DNA from 2 places in the Bacillus sp. FG16 genome. Region 2 is predicted to be linked to the other one. Evidence: riboswitches for the same ligand, from Rfam matches in the RefSeq annotation. Region 2 holds a riboswitch; the other holds the start of a gene.
What was found. A riboswitch is a leader RNA that binds a small molecule or an ion and turns the genes downstream of it on or off. The one in region 2 is predicted to bind S-adenosylmethionine.
Positions count from the first base shown of each region.

Region 1: it holds a riboswitch for S-adenosylmethionine, as region 2 does, so the genes downstream of both, ACODS7_RS02720 (bifunctional homocysteine S-methyltransferase/methylenetetrahydrofolate reductase) here and ACODS7_RS25385 (peptide ABC transporter substrate-binding protein) in region 2, are expected to answer to the same signal.

Region 1 covers NZ_JBMDKC010000004.1:4,483-12,459, forward strand. The annotation lists gene metH (methionine synthase) at 1-1,568, opposite strand, end outside; gene ACODS7_RS02720 (bifunctional homocysteine S-methyltransferase/methylenetetrahydrofolate reductase) at 1,568-3,400, opposite strand; SAM riboswitch class I at 3,471-3,580, opposite strand; SAM riboswitch class I at 3,784-3,894, shown strand; gene metI (cystathionine gamma-synthase/O-acetylhomoserine thiolyase) at 3,989-5,101, shown strand; partial or broken gene metC (cystathionine beta-lyase) at 5,098-6,261, shown strand; gene ACODS7_RS02735 (cysteine hydrolase family protein) at 6,429-6,941, shown strand; gene ACODS7_RS02740 (ArsR/SmtB family transcription factor) at 7,375-7,665, shown strand; gene ACODS7_RS02745 (class I SAM-dependent methyltransferase) at 7,808-7,977, opposite strand, start outside.
Region 2 covers NZ_JBMDKC010000095.1:1,009-8,985, reverse strand. The annotation lists gene pnuC (nicotinamide riboside transporter PnuC) at 1-507, opposite strand, end outside; gene proC (pyrroline-5-carboxylate reductase) at 694-1,497, shown strand; gene ACODS7_RS25390 (aldo/keto reductase) at 1,499-2,332, shown strand; SAM riboswitch class I at 2,485-2,589, shown strand; gene ACODS7_RS25385 (peptide ABC transporter substrate-binding protein) at 2,722-4,362, shown strand; gene ACODS7_RS25380 (peptide ABC transporter substrate-binding protein) at 4,769-6,409, shown strand; gene ACODS7_RS25375 (hypothetical protein) at 6,455-6,697, opposite strand; gene ACODS7_RS25370 (hypothetical protein) at 6,684-6,875, opposite strand; gene ACODS7_RS25365 (helix-turn-helix transcriptional regulator) at 6,887-7,789, opposite strand; gene ACODS7_RS25360 (YusW family protein) at 7,963-7,977, shown strand, end outside.

The DNA of each region.
Region 1 (7,977 bases), on a different contig from region 2:
GCTTCTTTAATAAGGCGAATGCCCTCTATAGTCGCTGCCGCTGAACCGATATATTCTTCATCACCTGTCCCTACTGGAAACACAAGTGCATCAAAAATAATATCTGACGGGCGTATCCCATATTTCGTCGTTAATAATTCGTAACTTCTTTTTGCAATTTCTAATTTTCTTTCAGCACTTACTGCCATACCATCTTCATCGATTGTACCAACTACAATTGCAGCACCATACTTACGAAGAAGCGGTGTTACCTTTTCAAAACGCTCTTCTCCATCTTCTAAATTAATAGAGTTGATAACAGCTTTTCCTTGAATATAAGTAAGTGCTCTTGCCATAACATTTTCATCCGTTGAATCAATCATAATCGGTACTTTTAACACTTTCGTAACTTCTGTCAAAAATTTCTCCATATCTTCTATTTCATCACGATCAGGATCTGCCATACAAATATCAATAATATGAGCATTTTTCTTCACTTGCGCTCTTGCCACTTCAGCAGCCTCTTCAAATTTCCCTTCTGCTACTAATCGTTTAAATTTACGTGAACCAATAACATTCGTTCTTTCACCTACAAATAACGGTCTCATAGACTCATCGTATTGCAGTGCCTCTAATCCACTAATTCCATGTCCTTCTCTCTCATGATGGTCACGAGGCTTAAGAGATGCTAGCGCTTCCTTCATTGCTCTTATATGTTCTGGTGTTGTGCCACAACAACCACCGATAATATTAACCCATCCTTCTTCAGCAAATCGCTTCACCTTTTCAGCAAGAGAAGATGGAGACTCATGGTAATGTCCATCTTCATCAGGAAGACCTGCATTTGGATAACAAGAAATGTAACACTCCGATAAATCAGATAGTGAACGAATATGATCCCTCATAAACTCCGGACCAGTCGCACAATTTAACCCAACAGATAATGGTTTCATATGTTCTACTGATAAATAAAAAGCTTCAATTGTTTGCCCAGCCAGAGTCGTTCCCATTGGCTCAATCGTTCCTGAAATCATAATAGGAACCGTTTTTTTCAGTTCTTCAAAAGCAGCTTGAATTCCAATATAAGCTGCTTTCACGTTACGCATATCTTGACTCGTCTCAACGAGTAATACATCAACTTCTCCTTTTAATAATCCTCGTGCCTGCCTTGTATAAGCCTCAATCAATTCTTCAAAAGTCACACCACCAGTAACACTAATTGCTTTCGTTGTTGGTCCCATCGCTCCCGCAACATATACTTCCTTACCGCTTTCTTTAACAGCTTGCTTCGCCAAAAGTGCTGCCTTTTCATTTAGTTCTTCATCTAAATGAGACAGCTCATAATCACTTAGTACAATATTCGTTGCCCCAAATGTATTTGTTTCAATAATATCCGCTCCAGCTTCAATATAAGCTTTATGAATCTTTAAAATAACGTCTGGTCTTGTTTCTACTAAATATTCATTACAGCCCTCGTACTCTTCTCCTCCGAAATCTTCAGCAGTTAAATCCTCTTGCTGAATCATTGTTCCCATTGCACCATCTAATATTAAAATGCTATTTTGTAATTTTTCTTCTATACACTTCATCAATTAATACCTTCTTTCACTTCTTGCTTTTCTCTTACATATTTAACAAGATGTTCTGTAATTTCATATTTTAAAAATGGTGTAATAAGATAAATACCATTAAAATATTTCATCGCTGCGTCGATCAATTCTTGCGAAATGCGAATCCCTTCCTCAATTGCTGCCTCTTTCGTTTCGTGTCCATCCATTCTCTCTCTTATTTCTTCAGGAAGAGTAATACCCGGTACCTCAAAATGAAGAAAATCTGCATTCCGCTTACTTACTAACGGCATAATTCCAATAAAAATAGGTTGTTCCAAATGCTTTGTCGCTTCATACACTTCTTCAATTAAGGCGATACCGTAAATTGGCTGAGTTAAAAAATATTCCGCTCCAGCATCTATTTTTCGTTCCATTCGCTTAACCGCTGCTTTTAAGTGCCTCACGTGAGGATTAAATGCGCCGCCTACAGAAAACCTTGTCGCCGGTCCAATTGATTTCCCTAAAATTGAACGTCCATCGTTCATTTCTTTAATCATTTTAATGAGCTCAATAGAGGACAAATCGTATACAGAAGTTGCACCGGGAAAATCACCAACGCGCGCTGGATCACCAGTCAAAGCTAACACTTCTTCCATCCCTAACGCCGATAAACCTAACAAATGAGATTGTAGTCCAATGACGTTATGATCTCTACACGTTAAATGTGTCAATACCGGGATATCATGCTTCGTTAATAACGCACCCATCGCCATATTAGAAATACGAGGCGATGCTAATGAATTATCTGCTAGAGTAATAGCATCTGCTCCCGCTCTTTTTAACGCTCTTGCTCCTTCAAAAAAACGCTGTGTATCTAACGTTTTCGGTGGATCTAATTCCACTACAACTGTCGTTTGTTTTTTCGCTTTCTCTGCTAGAGTGACGTGAGCCTTCGAACGTTTCTCATGCGTATGAACGACTTTCGGCCTTTGAATAGTGTCTTTTTCTATTACAGGTGTAACATTCGCAACAGCGCGCTTCATACTTTGAATATGTTCTGGAGTCGTACCACAACAACCACCTAACAACCGAATACCTTGCTCAATAAATCTCGGTGTCATCGCCTCAAAATAAGCTGGGCTTCCCTCATATACGTAACGTCCCTCCACATAATTCGGGAGACCTGCATTTGGGTATGCTGATAAATAGCCATTTTGCGGAATCGATATCATTTTGAAAGCCTCTGTCATATGAAGCGGCCCTAGTTGACAATTCAATCCAACAACATTTGCACCGTAATCTATAAGTTGCTTTAATATTTCATTGACATCATTTCCATTTTGAGTCGTACCTGCTTCATGTAACGCTAATTGAGCAACAATTGGAATGTTCGTTTGCTTACGCAATACTTTAACGGCATGCAGTAATTCAAATTCATCGTAAAAAGTTTCTAATAGTAATCCATCAACTTGTTCTTCTAGTAAAGCCCCTGCCTGTTCAAGTAGCATAAACTCCCTTTCCATATCAGTCGTTGTAACGGCTCCGATATGTTTCATACCACCAATTGTTCCTAAAATTGCATTTCTGTCCGTAACAGATGCTTTCGCCAGCTTTACTGCCGCTCTATTAATTTCTGTAACTTGATTTTCTAAGCCATACATACGTAATTTCGCCTCATTTGCTCCATACGTATTCGTTTGAATTACATCTGCTCCAGCAGCTACATATTGTTTATGAATCGATATAATTAAGTCTGGATCAGATACATTCAATTCTTCAAAGCTACTTTGCAAACCATGTGAATGCAATAACGTCCCAACCGCACCATCACCTATTACAATTCCTTTTGATAATAAATCTAGTAACTTCACGAATCTCCCTCATTTCTATCAATATAAAAACCCCCTCTTCACTTTGAAGAGGGGGACATAATCGTTCCTCCTCTTATTATGCAAAACATTCGTTTTGCAGGTATTAGCACCGTTTCAAACATTTCGTTTGAAGGTTGCCGGGTTTCACAGGGCCTTTCCCTCCACCGCTCTCAATAAGAGTTGTCTTTATTATTTTATTTATGTAGCTAAAAGGAAATGCGTTCCCCTTTTAACAATGTTTGTTAATTTTTTAATAAATTTAGCATGCACAAAAGTAAAAGTCAATGACACTTGCGGAAAAATAAAAATTATTTAAAATAGAGTTGCAATTCAATTATCTTTTGTTGTAAAGTTAAAAACATAATAAAAATTTCATACGAACATTCTTATCTAGAGAGGTAGAGGGACTGGCCCTGTGACGCCTCAGCAACCATTAACATTTTGTTAATAAGGTGCTAATTCCAGCAAATTGTGAAAGATTTGACAGATGAGAAGAAGACTCTATTCAAACCGAAAGCCTTCTTCTTAGAAGGCTTTTTTTATTTTATATTCAGTTAATGTTTCAATTTAAAAAGGAGGAATTTTCACATGTCAACAATCGAAACAAAGCTAGCACAAATCGGCAATCGCAGTGAAACTACAACAGGAACGGTTAATCCACCAGTTTATTTCTCAACCGCTTATCGTCACGAAGGAATTGGTAAATCTACTGGCTTTGACTATTCACGAACTGGCAATCCAACTCGCGGTCTTTTAGAACAGGCGATCGCAGACTTAGAATATGGCGAACAAGGTTATGCCTGTAGTTCAGGGATGGCAGCTGTTCTCCTCGTCCTTTCTCTATTCCGCTCTGGAGACGAACTTATTGTATCTGAAGATTTATACGGGGGAACGTATCGATTATTTTCTGAACATGAAAAAAAGTGGAATGTTCGATGTAGATACGTAAATACACAGTCTATTAAACAAATTGAGCAAGCTATCACAACTGAAACGAAGGCTATTTTCATAGAAACTCCAACTAATCCATTAATGCAAGTTACTGATATTGCTGCTGTCGCAACTGTAGCGAAAAGGCACGGACTACTTCTTATTGTAGACAACACATTCTACACACCTTATATACAGCAACCATTAACAGAAGGTGCCGACATTGTACTTCATAGCGCAACGAAATATTTAGGGGGGCATAACGATGTACTAAGCGGACTTGTCGTTGCAAAAGGAAAGGAACTTTGTGAGGAAATCGCCCATTATCATAATGCATCAGGTGCGGTCTTAAGCCCATTTGACTCATGGTTATTAATTCGCGGTATGAAAACGTTAGCGCTTCGCATGAGACAACATGAAGAAAATGCGAAAGCAGTTGTTGCGTATTTAAATGATGAAGACGGGGTGACAGATGTATTTTATCCAGGAAGAGGCGGCATGATTTCATTCCGCCTTAAAGATGAAGCTTGGATCAATCCATTCTTACAATCTTTATCCTTAATTACATTTGCCGAAAGTCTCGGTGGTGTAGAAAGTTTAATGACTTATCCAGCAACGCAGACACATGCTGATATTCCTGAAGAAATTAGAACAGCAAACGGTGTATGTAATCGTCTTCTTCGATTCTCCGTTGGCATTGAAAATAGTAACGATTTAATTCAAGACTTAAAGCAAGCCATTAAACTCGTAAAAGAAGGTGTAAGAATATGAGTTATTCTATAGATACACTCTTACTACACAACCAATATAAACATGACTCACAAACAGGCGCTGTGAACGTTCCTATTTATAACACATCAACTTTTCACCAGTTTGATGTAGATACGTTCGGAAAATATGACTATAGCAGGTCAGGAAATCCAACTCGTGAAGCTCTTGAAGATATCATCGCTTTATTAGAGGGCGGAACAAAGGGGTTCGCCTTTGCATCAGGCATTGCAGCGATTTCCACTGCATTTCTTCTTCTTTCACAAGGGGATCACGTTCTCATTTCAGAAGATGTATACGGAGGCACTTACCGAGTGATAACTGAAGTACTCTCCCGTTACGGTGTTTCACATACATTTGTTGATATGACCAATTTAGAAGAAATAAAACAAAACATTAAACCAAATACAAAGCTCTTTTATGTAGAAACACCTTCTAACCCACTTTTAAAAGTGACAGATATTCGCGAGATTTCTAAACTCGCAAAATCTATTGGCGCTCTTACTTTTGTTGATAATACATTTTTGACACCACTATTCCAAAAACCACTTGAACTTGGAGCTGATGTCGTTCTTCATAGTGCTACAAAATTTATTGCTGGTCATAGTGATGTTACTGCCGGATTAGCAGTCGTAAAAGATGCAGAACTCGCTCAAAAGCTTGGATTTTTACAAAATGCATTCGGTGCTATTTTAGGGCCTCACGATTGTTCTCTCGTACTTCGCGGTCTAAAAACATTGCATGTACGCCTCGAGCATTCAGCTAAAAATGCCAATAAAATTGCACATTATTTACAAGAGCACGTTAAAGTACAAAATGTCTATTATCCGGGATTATAAACACATCTCGGATTTGATATTCAACATTCTCAAGCGACATCAGCTGGAGCAGTCTTATCATTTACTTTGCAATCAGAAGATGCACTCCGCCAATTTTTATCAAAAGTAAAATTACCTGTTTTTGCAGTTAGTTTAGGAGCTGTCGAGTCAATTCTTTCCTATCCAGCTAAAATGTCACATGCAGCACTGTCGCAAGAAGCTCGTGATGAAAGAGGAATCTCTAATTCATTACTTCGGTTATCAGTTGGTCTCGAAAATGTTGACGATTTAATATCCGATTTTGAAAATGCCCTTTCTTATGTAGAAGAACCTGTAAATGCATAGAGAGAAAAGAAGATATGAGATTAAGTTTTCATATCTTCTTTTTATGCGGTTCAGTATATTCATTTGAATTTCTTCCTTTTTTATGGTTCATAAAAAATAAAGGTATATCATCTATTTCTAAATAATGGATTAATTGATATATTAAGAAATAAAAAGGGATGAAAATAATGGATACTTGTGCAGATATTTTAATCGTTATCGATTTACAAAATGGAGTATGTTATAGCGGAGAGCATTTATTTGATTTACAGAACTTACTAACAAAAGTAAATAAAAGAATTTCTTCATACAGAAAATTAAATAAACCAATCCTTTTTGTTCAACATTGTGATGATGATTTAGTACCCGAGAAAGAACTTTGGGCTATTCATACCATTCTAGATGTTCAAGAACAAGATTTTTTTGTAAGAAAAACACATGCAAATTCATTTTATAAAACAAACTTAAAAGAAATTTTAGATCAATTATCTGTAAAGCGCATTGAATTTTGTGGTGCCCAAACAGAGTACTGTATGGATGCTACGATTAAGTTTGCCCACGGACTAGGATACGAAAACTTTATGGCACAGAAAACAACCTCTACATTGAATAATCCTTTTATGTCCGCAAAAGAGACAATTGATTTTTACGAGAACATATGGAATACCAGATTTTTAACGTTGCTAAAAGATGAATTTTAGAATAAATGACTAATGACTTGATTACCCTAAGATTTATCAGCCGTAATCAAATATTTCATTATCACCATAAAGAAGCGAATTACATTCAGCTTCTTTTCTTTTAACCTGTTTTATATTCTATATATATCATTATAATTCCTTTGTCATATTATTTTAAAAATTTCGTATATTCATTTGAAAGAATAAGAAATTCATGATAAAATTGTGTTACAAATATATCTATATCTTTCAATTTTTAAAACACATCGAAATTTTCACCCAAAAATGTCATTTTACAAAAACATGCTAATTTATCTATTTTATTTACATCAGGGTCTCTTTTCTTACAATTTCTTTACTTTAGGACTTTTTTTCTGCAACAACTATTTTCTTTTCTTTAAATTTTTGGTATGTATAGTATGGTATAATAGCTCACACGGAGGTGGAAAAGAACATGTTAGAAACCTTTCAAAAAGAATTAGAACTATATGAAAGTAATGCAGAATTATTAAAAGTATTAGCTCATCCTGTTCGTTTATGTATCGTAAAAGGATTAATCGAGCGCGGTCCAAGCAACGTTTCTACAATGTATACTGGCTTAAACATGCCACAATCTACAATTTCACAGCATTTAGCAAAATTAAAAAGCGCTAAAATCGTTTCTAGTGAAAGAAAAGGGTTGGAAATTTATTACAAGGTAGAGAACGAAACAATAATTCAACTCGTTCGCGTATTATTAGGTTAGGGACTAATAATCGAAGAAAAAGAACGTATTCTATATTTTTTATCTCATATCTTTAATATAAATATATATCATGAGAGGAAATATATAATACTACATAAGTCGTATTAAAAAACAAGACACAGTATATACTGTGTCTTGTTTTTTATATTGTTACATACCGCTCCAAATGTAAATGTTGCATATCTTTTGTATGTATAACAACATCAAACGCACTCCCTAATCCTCCATTCAAAATCATAGAACGAACTGCTCGATTTTGTTTTTGCGTTTCAGAAAAAGGATTCGTATCTTGATGACTCGTAAGCTGTTCTA
Region 2 (7,977 bases):
ATTATATAAAATCCATAAATGCCAGTTTTCTAATATTTTTCGACTTAACATAAATTGAGCCACTAGTCCCAATACAGCATTTAAAGCGTCTAAATATGGACTTGTTGACTCTAAATAACGGACTTGATAATAACCCCAACCAATCCAAGCAACTAAAATAAAACTTATATAAAAAGTCCACCCTTTCAAATCTAAACGAACTGTTGCTTTTACCTCTCCCTCCCCACTTCGTGCAATCCAATAATACCAACCATATACATTAAAGATAAATTGAAAAGCAGCTAATACTGCCATTGCATATAAACCTTGTGTAATAAAAATGTATAGAAATACCGCAACAGTAATCATGCCAAATAAAAAGTTGGATACTTTTTCTCTCGCTAATAACCAAACATTAATGATCCCCATAATTGATGCAAAAATTTCAATATAACTCGATTGAATATACAATCCAACTAATACACAAATAATACTAGAAACAAGTAAAAAAAGTGGACTTCTAACCATATTTATCTCTCCCCAGATGTGTAATAAATTCCCTATCACCAGTATAAGGAATAGCCCTTTCCTTTACCATGAATTTCCGCCTTCTCATTATCCATTCCATCTACGGTAAGTCTTTTCTTTTTACAAAATTCTCTTAAAGATGATATCGTTTTTATAACATATCTCTACTAGAAAGGAATAAAGGATATGCCTAACAAACATCGAATTTTATTTATTGGTGCTGGTCGTATGGCAGAAGCTATATTTTCCGGATTACTTAAAACAAGCAAAGAGTACATCGAAGAAATTATCATCTCTAACCGAAGCAACGTAGAAAAGTTAGAACAATTACAAAGGCGATATAATGTGTCTATTACAACGGATTGGAAGCAGCATATTACATCTGTCGATACGGTTGTTTTAGCAATGCCACCTTCTGCTCATGAAGAGTTATTAGCTGAGCTATCTCCGTTAATATCAAATCAACTTGTCGTAACAGTAGCAGCTGGCATTGGACCATCTTATTTAGAAGCTAGACTCCCAAAAGGCACGCCTGTTGCTTGGATTATGCCTAATACAGCTGCTGAAATTGGAAAGTCTATCTCCTTATATACAATGGGACAATCAGTAAACGAGATGCATCAAGAAACCCTGCAACTGCTTTTAAGAGGTATTGGTACTTCGCAACTTTGTACTGAGGAAGAAGTCCATCAGCTTACTGCAGTTACTGGAAGTGCACCAGCCTTCCTTTATTACTTTGCTGAAAGCTTAATTGAAGCAACAAAAAGTTATGGAGTCGATGAAGAAACCGCAAAACATCTTGTCATTCAAATAATTTCTGGCTCTGCTTCTATGCTCGAACAAACGCAAGATCCAGCTAACCTCCGCGAACAAGTAACAACGCCAGGTGGTTCCACAGCTGAGGGTCTCAAAACTTTATACGAATATAATTTTTCAGAGGCAATTCAAAAAGCAGTAGAAGCAACAAACAAAAAAGCTAGGGGGAAATAATATGATTTTAACAAGTTTAAAAGACTATACAACATTACATAACGGTGTAAAAATGCCTTGGTTTGGTTTAGGTGTTTTTAAAGTAGAAGATGGTTCAGAAGTAATTGATTCTGTAAAAGCAGCAATTAAAAATGGCTACCGCAGCATCGATACTGCAGCAATCTATCAAAATGAAGAGGGCGTTGGACAAGCGATTCGTGAATCAGGTGTTTCACGTGAAGAATTATTTATTACCTCAAAAGTATGGAATAGCGATCAAGGATATGAAACAACACTTCAAGCATTTGAAACTACATTAGAGAAATTAGGTCTAGAATATTTAGACTTATATTTAGTACATTGGCCTGTAAAAGGGAAATATACTGAATCATGGAAAGCATTAGAAAAACTTTATAAAGATGGCCGTGTTCGCGCTATCGGTGTGAGTAATTTCCACATTCACCACTTACAAGACGTATTTGAAATTGCTGAAATTAAGCCAATGGTCAACCAAGTGGAATACCACCCACGTTTAGCACAAGAAGAGTTACATGCATTCTGTAAAGAACATAACATCCAGCTTGAAGCTTGGTCACCATTAATGCAAGGACAACTACTAGATAATCCAACGTTACAAGAAATTGCGACAAAATATAATAAATCAACTGCGCAAATTATTTTACGCTGGGATTTACAAAACGAAGTTGTAACAATCCCTAAATCAATTAAAGAACATCGCATTATTGAAAATGCAAACATCTTCGACTTTGAATTAAGTGCTGATGATATGAAAGCAATTCAAGCTTTAAATGAAGATCGTCGCGTTGGTCCAGATCCAGATAACTTTAACTTCTAAGCGAAAAACCACTGCCATATGCAGTGGTTTTTTTATTTAAGAAAACTGAAAATTTAAACTATATTTCATTTGGTTGACACTTCATTGTTCAAGGTGTAAGATTTTGAATTATCAAAGAAACACAAAAATTAATAAAATTTATTCGTTTACTCATTGTATCAAGAGAGGTGGAGGGACTGGCCCTTTGAAACCTCGGCAGCAGGTTCATTTTGAATACTGTGCCACTTCCTGCAAGCTTTATGCTTGAAAGATAGAATGAGGGACTTCGTTTATATACGGGTGCATAACTTGTACGTAAAAATCCCTCTTTCTCAATATGAAAAGAGGGATTTTTTATTTTTCATTTCCCTCATCATCATCCAAACTTAATTATTTAGGAGGAAAATCAAATGAAAAAGAAGTTTGTACCCGGTATTGCATCAGTTGTAGGAGTAAGTATTTTATTAACTGGTTGCGGTAGTTATAAAAACGAAGCAAGCGGAGCAAATGCAAAAGACGAGGCACCTAGTAAACAGGTTTTAAATTTATCTTCACCTACTGAAATACGAACAATGGATACGGCCCGTGCTACAGATACTGATTCTGGTCAAGTAATGAGAAACGTATTTGAAGGTTTGTATAATCTTGGTGAAGGTAACAAACCTGTCCCTGGCGTTGCAAAATCTCATGAAGTAAGTGGCGATAAAACGAAATACACATTCCACCTGCGAGATTCAAAATGGTCAAACGGCACTCCTGTTACAGCGAAAGATTTTGTGTTCGCTTGGCAGAGAGCCGTAGATCCAGCAACAGCCTCTGAATACGCATTTCTATTCTTTGATATTAAAAATGCAACAAAAATTAACAATAAAGAACTTCCAGCCGACCAACTTGGTGTAAAAGCAGTTGATGACCATACGTTTGAGGTAGAATTGGAACGTCCTGTTCCGTATTTTATTAGCTTAACAGCGTTCCCAACATTTCTACCAATTAACGAGGAATTCTTTAAAGCACAAGGTGATAAGTACGCTTTAGAAGATAATACAATCTTGTACAATGGAGCTTTTACACTAAGCGATTGGAAGCACGAACAAAGCTTTAAATTTAAGAAGAACCCTACCTATTGGGATAAAGATACTGTCAAACTAGAAGAAATCAATTTTAACGTCGTAAAAGAAAAATCAACAGAAGTAAATTTATTCGAGTCAAAACAATTAGACCGTATAAAACTAACATCTGACTTCGTTGATAAATATAAAAAAGATGCCAACTTTAAAGAACGTCCAAACGTAGGCGTACAATTTTTACGTATGAATCAACAAAACAAAGTACTTCAAAACGTTTCTGCACGCCAAGCAATTGATCAAACAATTGATAGAAAATCCTTTGTAAATACGTTATTAAATGATGGCTCTACACCAACATTTGGTCTCGTTCCAAAAAACTTTGCAAAAGGACCTGAAGGAAAAGAATTCCGTACTGCAAACGGCGATTTAACAAAAGTTGATACAAAATCCGCACAAAAGTTATGGGAAAAAGCTAAACAAGAGCTTGGTTCTGAAAAGATAACATTAGAATTATTAACGAGTGATGCTGACCTTGATAAGAAAACTGGTGAATTCTTAAAAGGACAACTAGAAAAGAATTTAGATGGCTTAACAGTAAATATAAAACCGCAACCGCGTAAGCAACAAGTTTCGCTTTTATTAAAAGGTGACTACGAAATCGGAATTGATGGCTGGAGCCCTGACTTTGCGGATCCAATTACATTCCTTGAGCTATTTACAACGAATAACCCTTATAACTTAGATCATTACTCTAGTAAGGAATTCGATGAAACAATAGCAAAAGTGAAAACAACTTTAGCTGGTGATGAAAAAGCTCGCTGGGAAGCATTACTAGAATCCGAGAAAATATTATTTAAAGACACTGTTATCGCTCCTCTTTACCAAAAAGGCGAATCTTATTTAGAACGTTCTTATGTGAAAGGAATTGTACAAGTAGACTTTGCAGGTCAATTAAACTTCAAGTGGGCAAAAATTGAAAAATAAAGTAAAACCGTAATAAGTGGGGGTTCTTCATCCCCACTTATTATTAGCCCTCACCAATTGTTTTTTTAGCAAAATATATTAAAAGTAGGTTCTCTCACACAAGAGAATCTACTTTTTTAATATATTATTCCAAGAAATTAACATTCTATTTTTATTATTGACATATAGTTCTTTCCAGTGTTAATATTCTAAATAATCAAAGAAACAAAATATTTCACCATCAAAATATAATGTCTACTACGTTGAAACATATAACGATAGATTATAGCTCAACATGTATATACATATAGAACACCTGATTACCTATAAACAAATATTTATAATAGGTTTTATCTCCTTCTATAGCTCTACTTCAAGACATGGACATTATGACGTTACGAACAACACATTTAGGGAGGAACGAACAATGAAGAAAAAAGTTGTACCTGTTGTTGCATCTGTTTTAGGGGCAAGTCTATTACTAACTGCTTGTGGGGGAAATAAAGATAATGCAAGCGGAGCGAAAGCAAACGATAAAGTACCTGATAAACAGGCAATTAACTTATCATTCGCTTCAGAAATTCCAACAATGGATGTTGCAAAAGCAACGGATGGGGAATCCATGAATGTAATGCGAAATGTTTTTGAAGGTTTATATGCAATGGGAGAAGATAATAAACCGATTCCTGGTGTTGCTGAGTCGGTCGACATTAGTCCCGATAAAACAAAATATACATTCCATCTGCGTGATTCAAAATGGTCAAACGGTACTCCTGTTACAGCAAAGGACTTCGTCTTCGCTTGGCAACGTGCCGTAAATCCTGATACAGCAGCTGAATATGCATTCTTATTCTTCGATATAAAGAATGCGAAACAAATAAACCAAAAACAATTACCGGTTGATCAATTAGGTATTAAAGCTGTTGATGACAAAACTTTAGAAGTACAACTAGACCGTCCTGTTCCTTACTTCTTAAGCTTAACGACATTCTCAACATTCTTACCAATTAATGAAGATTACTTAAAGTCTCAAGGCGATAAATACGGTTTAGAAACAAATCATTTAATTTACAACGGTGCTTTCACATTAGATAACTGGAAACATGAGCAAAGCTTCCAATTGAAGAAGAATCCTAACTATTGGGATGCTAAAACTGTAAAATTAGAAGAAATCAACTTCAATGTCGTTAAAGATAAGTCTACAGAAGTTAACTTATATGATTCAGGACAAATTGATCGCGTTGCTTTAACTGCGGAGTTTGTTGATAAATATAAGGGCGATCCAAACTTCAAAGAACGCGCTGAAGTTGGCATTCAATTTTTACGACTAAATCAAAAAAATGAAACATTAAAAAATCAACATGCACGCCTTGCTATTAACGGAGCAATGAATAAGAAAGCATACGTAGAAACAATTTTAAATAACGGTGCTGTTCCAGCTGAAGGAATGGTTCCTGCGAAATTTGCAAAAAGTCCTGATGGCAACGACTTCCGTAAAGAAAATGGAAATCTAGTGAAAGATGATGTGAAAACAGCGAAAGAAAACTGGAAAAAAGCGAAGCAAGAACTTGGTACTGACAAAGTAACAATTGAACTCTTAACAAGTGATAATGCTTTAGCTAAAAAGACTGGTGAATATTTAAAAGGTGAACTAGAAAAGAACTTAGATGGATTAACAGTGAATTTAAAACCACAACCACGTAAACAGCAGTTAAAACTACTGTTAAGTGGTGACTATGAAATTGGTATTGATGGCTGGGGCCCTGACTTCGCTGATCCAATTACATTCTTAGATTTATTTACAACAGATAGTGCTTATAACTTCGATAAATACTCTAACAAAGAGTACGATGAGCTCATTCATAAAGTGAAAACAGATTTAGCTGGCGATGAAAAAGCATGCTTTGAAGCAATGAAGCAGGCTGAAAAAATTCTATTACAAGACGGCGCTGTCGCTCCTTTATACCAACAAGGTCGTTCTTACTTACAACGCTCTTTCATTAAAGGACTTGTAACAACTGACTTCGGCGGTGAATTTAACTACAAGTGGACAGAAGTTGCAAAATAATAAGTAATAATAAAAAGGTATCCAATTGAAGGATACCTTTTTATTTTATGCTTCTTTAATTATAGAATTACTTCTCTTTACCATCCCTTTTATACCTATGGTAATTCCTGCTACCCATTTTGTAACTAGTACAATAAGTAATAATACAATAATATTTCTCTCCCAATCAACTTCACCAAATATTATTGTATGATAACCGTCTGTTACGGGAAATCCCCCTAATCTAGTGATAAATATTTGCGTATCAATAATAAGAAGGCAAACAAAAAGATTATCAATTCTCTTCATAGCTCTCTTTTTGCATTGAACCAAAACTCATCATAAATATAAACACAAACATCAAATATGTTCTCCACGTCAAAGAAGGTATATGCCCTGACCAAAGATAGCTAATCAAATAGTTAATCCCCATAATACAAGAAGATACTACTAAACTAATGCTTATGAGTTTTACATATTTGAACATATCTTTTCTCCTTACTTTTCTATCTCTTCAAATTGCAGATTTACCGGCTCTTCTAGGAGTGTTTCATAAAAGTTTTCAGCCAAATCTGTTGAAGGAATTTTTCCATCCACTTCATCAAATCGAATACTATCTAGCCACACACAACCTTCTCCTGATAATAAAACACCAAATGCAATACCAAGCGCTCCTTCTTTTATATCTAATACAACCGAGTACGATTGCCAGTTATTCGTATTTTTAATGGGGCGATTTTGCATATTATCCATAGCGAGCGGTTCTGTATCTTTTCCATCTACTCGCATCCACAATCCTGCCCAATCTCTTACGCTTTCACTCTTAACAAACGCTGTAAAACGTAATCTCTTCCCTACATATTTATCTGCTCGGAACATTTGCATTAATGTTGAAAATCCTCCGTGCGTAACATTCTCTTTTGCTTTTATGTATGCAGATACTTTCCCTTGATGGACAACTTCATAATCTAAACCCATCTCATATTCAGCAGGATGACTTCCACTTAAGATCCATCCTTTCGGTATACCTTTTTGCATTGAAACACCCTCTCCTCTTTCTATATAAAATGACTGGAAGTACTTTCGATATTTCTTTGGTGGCAATTGAAACATTCTTTTAAAAGCTCTCGTAAAGGCCTCTTGTGAGGAAAAACCATATTGCATTGCAATATCAATAACAGGTCTTTCAGTCGATACTAAAGCCTGTGCAGCATGAGTTAATCTTCTCTTTCGAATATAATCCGTTACACTCATCCCAATATACCTTTGAAAAATACGATGAAAATGGTACATCGATACCGCACTGCGAGATGCCACTCTTTCTGTTGTAAGCTCCTCATGTAAGTGATTCTCTATATATTCAATTGATTTTTTTATTATCTCTTTATATTCTTCATGCATTTTAGTCCCTCCCTCACAACTTCAATTTACCATATACATACAAATCAGTTTTGATTTAAATTGCGGATTAATCCTTGAAGCTACAAGTCAAAATTTTATTTTCAACACATACATAATTACATGATTTTAGGAAAAACTTGTATAGAACAAATTTACATAAGGAGGAATTTATAATGAGAATTTTACTA